Regions from separate parts of the Paenibacillus sp. FSL H8-0175 genome, predicted to be linked through region 1. Evidence: riboswitches for the same ligand, from Rfam matches in the RefSeq annotation. Region 1 holds a riboswitch; the other holds the start of a gene.

Region 1 (3,434 bases):
CGGTCGCAATAATATTTGGATCGTTCAGAGCCGTAATCGTCTTATAGAGATGATCCATTCTTGTTTGCGTAGGTGAAGACTCTAATGAAGGTAATACAAGTGGGCGGAGGTCGTTTTTCCCACCGGATTTCCGCACGATTTGATAGAAAGAGTTATTAAGTTCAGTAAGCATTTGCTCCATTTTTGCTTCGTCTGTGCTTCCACCATCGGTGAATCGAGGTTCATTTATGCTCTCGAACATCAGCTTATCGGATTTGTCCTTGAAGCGATCGGCAATTTGAGTCCAGGCTGCATTATAACGTGCCAGCGTTTCATCGTGTTTTTCTTCCATATGGCTTACCCATAGCCAGGAATCATGGTGGACATTAATCATGACATAAAGCTTGGCGTCCAGTGCCCAGCCGACAACTTCTTCCACACGGTCGAGGTAGGCCTTTTCTAGGGTATAGTCTGGTGCCGCACCCATGTGAGTATCCCAGGTCACAGGAATCCGAATGCTTTTATAGCCTTGAGCGGCGATCTTTTTAATAAGATCTTGGGTCACACGTGGATTGCCCCAGGAGGTTTCATCCTCACCTGTAGCATCTAAAGTATTGCCAAGGTTCCATCCGGGCTGCATTTCGTCTACATAGGATTGGATCTTACTCTTTGGCGCTGCCTTAGCTTGTTGCTCGTCCTTAGTTGCAGCTGCGGCCATGGATGAGAACAGAGAGAGCAGAAGAGCGGTGACAAGTGTCAATGATAAGAAGGATTTCTGGATTCGCGTAGTCATTGAATTCTCCTTTGTGAGATAAATTTAGGATGCTTGGACCTGGCTTTGACGCTGTACTTGGTGGTTAAATGAACGCAAACACCTCCAGTTTTATTTTGTAAACGCTTTCTGAATATACCCTAACATAGAATACACTTAGCGAGTACCTTACTAATTTGTGGTAAATTCATATAAGAATTAGTGATTTAAATTAATTTGCCCCACAGTTGGATAAAGAAATTATTTGAATAACCCTACTCGTAGAAATTGGTTATTCAATAGGATTATCTCTAGCTGCCCGTTATACAAAAAAGAAATATAACATGACAAAAGCATATATATTAGTTATGATGAAGCATGAAAATTTAAAATTAGAAATAGGTGCCAACTATGAATGTTGCGGAAGTACAATCATAGATTGGTTAAATGGAAAGCGGGTGTGAATCCCGCGCGGTCCCGCCGCTGTGAAAGAGGAGTCCTTGCAAAATGCCACTGGGAAACTGGGAAGGCAGCAAGGGTGATGATACTTGAGCCAGAATATCTGCCTTTTTCTGTTACACCATCAAACTCTACGATCGATAGAGAGGTGCTTGAATAGTGTTTGCCAGCTATTATTGTGGTTCACTATCTTAACCTCTTGACGTTTATGTTGAGTGGTTTTTTTGTGGTTATGAGAAAGTTTATTCTGTTTTTTATCATAGGTATGAAGGGAAGGGTTATGGAAAAATGAAGAAAAATAAGTTTTTAGCGTGGTTACTTATTGTAGCTGTATTTATTACGACATTCTCTACAAGTGTAATCCCGGCTCAAGCAGATGGAGCAAGCTCTACCCTTAAAGGGTATGTATCTGTATCCGTAGAGAAATTCACCTTAGGCCAAGGGTATATTAAGGAACCTATTAAAGTTCCGATTTATGAAGGCGATAATGGCGCATCTTTAATAACACGTGCGCTAGGTGATGGGAATTATAGATATTTAGGAAATATAGATAGTGGTTTTTATTTATCAGAAGTTAAAGATAGTGGCAGAAGCGAAGTCAATATTCCACAATATATTTTAGATATGATTTCAGCCGATGGGAATACAGTCGGCACTAAAGCAGACCCAGATTGGTTAAGTCAGTTTGACTACACCTCCATGTCGGGTTGGATGTATGCAGTAAATAATGTGTTTCCTCCGTTTGGGATGACCGATTATAAGCCTCAAGACGGTGACATCATTCGAACTCAGTTCACCACTTATGGCTATGGTTCTGATCTTGGCGGCTGGGGGGAAATCCCAGTTCAACTTGCCAATAAGGATGCTTTAACTGCGGAAATCGCCGAGATTAATAGTGCCCCTAATAAAGAAACTATTTTGGACAGACCAGTAGTGCAATCGGCAGTTTATGAAGCCTATTCCGTGCTCGAAAACATGGCAAGCTCTCAAATAAGTGTAGATCATGCGCTTGTCGGTCTTAATAATGCATTAGACATTGAACCCCCTGTTATTACAGTAAGTGGCATACAAGATAAACAGGAAGTATCCAATAAAGAAATAAGCTTCAAAGTAGCTGTCACAGACAATGTATATAGTGACATTACTCCAGAAGTGAAGCTGAATGGAGTTACTTTATCACCCGCAAATGGGGAGTACAAAGCTACTCTGAATTCAGGCATTAATGCAATTGCTGTAACGGCTCTTGACGGAGCTGGAAACAAAACAAATGTAACTTATCAGGTTACTTACAAACTGGAAACTACAGTTGCCGTCAAACAACAGTTAGATAAAAACCTTGCTTATATTTTAAATACTGTAAAGAATCCAACGTTTGGAACAGGCAGCGGAGAATGGTCGATCCTTTCTCTGGCACGGGCGAACTATACAGTACCTAACGGTTATTATGATCTCTATTACAATAATGTAGCTACGAAAATAGCATCAATCATTAAAGAGGATGGAAAACTCGACGCCAATAAAAGCACAGAGAATTCCAGAGCGATTCTAGGACTTACCTCTATCGGAAAAGATATCACAAATGTTGCGGGATATGATCTGAGAAAAGCACTCGCTGATTATCAATATATCCAAAAGCAAGGCAATAATGGTCCGATTTTTGCTCTGATTGCGCTAGATAGCCATAACTATGAGATTCCTGTAGTTGATGGAGTTACAGAACAGACCACAAGAGAAAAACTAGTTCAGTATATTTTAGATAAAGAGGTTAAAAAAGGTACAGCAGAAGCTGGTGGCTGGGCATTAGGCGTAACCAAAGCCGATGTCGATATGACTGCGATGGCGATGCAAGCTCTTGCACCTTATTATGCAACCCGTGATGATGTAAAAGCTGCCGTGGATCGGGCCATCCAATGGCTGTCCGATAACCAAAACAATCAAGGCGGATTTACAAGCTGGGGAAGCACTAGCAGCGAGAGTATCTCGCAGGTAATTGTAGCCTTAACTGGTGTAGGCGTAGATCCGCACACTGACGCTAGATTTGTTAAAAGTGGAAATTCGCTTATTGATGCATTACTTAGCTTTGCTGCACCTGAGGGTGGATTTAAGCATATCCTCACAGGCAAAGTAGACAATATGGCAACGGACCAAGGTACGTATGCTCTTGTGTCCTATGATCGTCTGCTCAATCATAGCAACCGTCTCTTTGATATGAATGATGTGCAATTAGAACAACCTACTGCTGTTG
Region 2 (3,434 bases), 3.0 Mb from region 1:
GAAGTCTCAATGGAGATTACATCAGCATCCATAGCCGATATGGAATCGATCATGTCATTGAATTCGCTATAGCACATATGCGTATGAATTTGTGTCGTAGCCTTCACATGGTTCGTAGCAACGCGGAACGACTTCACTGCCCAGTTCAGGTAATGCTCACGGTCTTCTGCCTTAAGCGGAAGTCCTTCACGTATAGCCGGCTCATCCACTTGAATCATTTCGATGCCTGCATCTTCTAGCGCTTTTACTTCATGGCGAAGGGCAAGAGCAATTTGATTGGCTACCTCTTCCCGGCTGAGATCATCACGTACAAATGACCAATTGAGGATAGTTACAGGACCCGTCAACATTCCTTTAACCGGAAGCTTCGTCAACGATTGTGCATAGACACTTTCTTTAACAGTCATAGGCTGTATAAATGCAACATCCGCGTAGATCACCGGTGGCTTAACGCAACGGGAACCGTAGGATTGAACCCAGCCATTACTAGTAAACAAGTATCCGTCCAGCTTTTCTCCGAAAAACTCCACCATATCTGTACGCTCGAACTCACCGTGGACCAGAACATCCAGACCTAGCTTTTCTTGGAAGGTAATTGCATCCGCGATCTGCTCACGAACAAATCCATCATAACGCTCCTGATTCCAGACCCCTTTACGCCATTTCAATCTCGCCTGACGCACTTCTACTGTCTGCGGGAAGCTACCAATTGTAGTGGTTGGCAGAAGTGGAAGCTGCCATTTCTCTTGCTGCACCTTTAAGCGTTCAGCAAAAGGCAAACTGCGTTGGTCAGGCAAAGCTGCAAGTGCAAGCACTTGCTCCGCCACATCCTTACGGCCACGCTCAGGTAGTGCGCGGAATGCTGCAATAGCTTCACGACTAGCGGCCAGCGCTGCTTTAGCAGCTTCTCCTTTATCTGCGAGGGCTGCTCCGAGCAAACTAAGCTCTGCAAGCTTCTCATCGGCAAAAGCTAACGCATTCTTAACTGTCGCCTTCAGCTTCAACTCACCTTGAACGGTGACTGGGACATGCAGCAGACTGCAAGAAGGCTGAAGAATAAGACGATCAAGCGGCACATGAACGCTGAGCTTTTCTACCAGTTGCAGCTTAGCGTCTAAATCGGAACGCCAGATGTTCCGTCCATCAATAATTCCGGCACCCAGCCATTTGTCCTTCGGCCAGCCAAGACGTTCGATAGAAGCCAGATTCGCTCCACCATCGTGCACAAAGTCAAGACCCAAGCCTTGAACAGGCAACTCTAGCAGTGCCTCCAACGGTTCAGCAGCTTCGAAATACGTCTGTAAAATAATATTCAAGCCCGGCACGGAGCCGGCAATTTCTGTGTATATCGAGTTAAGCAGTGTTAATTCTTCTTTACTTATGCCTGTAACAATCGCTGGCTCATCGATTTGTACCCAGCTTACCCCTTCTTGCTTCAGTTCCTGTAGCAGTTGAACATAGACTGGAACAAAACGTGCAGCAATCTTGGCGATATCTGCCGCTGCGTAACCTTTGGACAGCTTAAGGAAGGTATACAGACCTAAAAGTACCGGTTTACCTTCAATCCCTGCCTGCGATTTAGCAAAACGATAAGCCGCTAGAGGTTTATTTTCAGTCAGGCGTGGTGTTTGTGTGCCGATCTCTGGAACGATATAGTGATAGTTCGTATTGAACCATTTGGTCATCTCACAGGCAGTAGCCTCAGCATTACCACGGGCCATTGCAAAATAAAGATCAAGCCCGATGTCGCCGCCATCATACGTGTACCGTGGAGGTACAATTCCAAACATAACAGCCGTATCCAACACATGGTCATAAAAAGTAAAATCATTTACCGGAATAAGCTCAATTCCTGCCTCTTGCTGGGTCTTCAAATGCTGCAGCTGAATTGCTGCCATTTCGGAGCGGAATTGCTCCTCATTTATTTTCCCCTGCCAGTAGGCTTCCAGTGTCTTTTTCCACTCGCGGTTCTTTCCGATTCTCGGATATCCAAGATTGCTTACTTTTACTTTATTCGTCATCTCGATACACTCCCTCTTCCATCTCTTATTTCAAACTCCAAAGCTACTTGCTTTCCTATAAAAAAGAGCGCCCTTCCCTAAAAAAGTCAAAGGGAAAGACGCCCATGATATACCCATGGTTAACGTCTAACACCTCCCTATCTTCCGTAGGTGAAGCAGTGCTGTTGAAACAGGCAGGTCTCCTGGCTAGCGGCGTCAACATCTTGAGCAGTCTTCCCAGCAGTAGTAAATTGCCAGTGACCTCTGTTGCTCGAGATTCTTCCGTTACAGTGGCGGGACCGCATCGGCTTCGAACCGAATTTCCCTATTAAGTCTACCGAATTACTATTTTCCGGTCAGCACCTGTCTCCGATATCATTCATCATTTGAGTGTCTTAATCTGATGTCATCATACGTGAAAGCCCCAGCAATCTGCAATAGATTACTGGGGCTTCTGTTATATCGATTCCTTATAACGGACTTAGAAAAATACGAAATATACTACAGCAGCAAGAATTATACGGTATATAGCAAACGGTAAGAGCTTGATACGATTGATCAGTTTTAAGAAGAAACGCATCGATAACAGCGCAAATAGGAAGGCACTAATAAAGCCTGCAATAAAAAACGGCAACGCGTCCATGGTGAAATATTGCCAGTTTTTCATCAGTGACAACAGACTGGCACCTGCCATGATGGGTACTGCCATAATAAACGTAAAATCAGCAGCGGCACGATGGCTCATCCCGAGGAGTACGCCACCAGAAATCGTCGAGCCCGAGCGTGAAAATCCAGGCCATAACGAAAAACACTGTACAAGACCTACACCAAGTGCCTGTTTGTATGTAATCTGATCTACACTCTCAGTTCTGATCTTCTTCGGCCCAAACAGATCGGCAATAATCATTAATATAGCCCCAATCACTAGACCAATTAACACTGTTGATGTAGAGAATAAATGCTCATCAATATAATCATTAAACAGAACACCTAACACACCTGCAGGCACTAACCCTACCAGAACCTGAGTCAGCTTGAGGTGCCCGCCCTGCTCCAACTTCGGTAGCTCCTCTGTTACAGGATCCAACTGCTTACGGCTGAAACGCTTTAAACCCAACAGATCAATGAACCGATTTCTAAAAATCACAACAACCGCTAATATTGAACCCAGTTGAATAACTACTTTGAAGGTATTTGCCGTATATTGTCCAAATAACTCCTGTGATTTCAGCCACATATCATCAACAATAATCATATGACCCGTGGAGGATACTGGAGCAAATTCGGTTAAACCTTCAACAAGCCCCAAAATAATGGCTTTAATAATCGTTAATAGCTCCATGTGTTTCCCTCCTTTTTAATAGTCATTTCTATTATCAGTCCACTACCCGCTTAGCCCTCAGTGTTCATTCTCCGGCTGCGTTTGCGGAAGTA

Evidence for each region. Region 1 has a riboswitch for cobalamin ahead of MHH46_RS04065 (S-layer homology domain-containing protein). Riboswitches for the same ligand answer to the same signal wherever they lie in the genome.
Region 2: linked by a shared signal. The riboswitch ahead of metE (5-methyltetrahydropteroyltriglutamate--homocysteine S-methyltransferase) and the one ahead of MHH46_RS04065 (S-layer homology domain-containing protein) in region 1 are both predicted to bind cobalamin.

Annotation. Positions count from the first base shown of each region.
Region 1 covers NZ_CP150299.1:929,766-933,199, forward strand. The annotation lists gene MHH46_RS04060 (cellulase family glycosylhydrolase) at 1-772, opposite strand, end outside; cobalamin riboswitch at 1,114-1,315, shown strand; gene MHH46_RS04065 (S-layer homology domain-containing protein) at 1,478-3,434, shown strand, end outside.
Region 2 covers NZ_CP150299.1:5,075,181-5,078,614, forward strand. The annotation lists gene metE (5-methyltetrahydropteroyltriglutamate--homocysteine S-methyltransferase) at 1-2,021, opposite strand, end outside; cobalamin riboswitch at 2,176-2,382, opposite strand; gene MHH46_RS22710 (undecaprenyl-diphosphate phosphatase) at 2,482-3,342, opposite strand; gene MHH46_RS22715 (DedA family protein) at 3,393-3,434, opposite strand, start outside.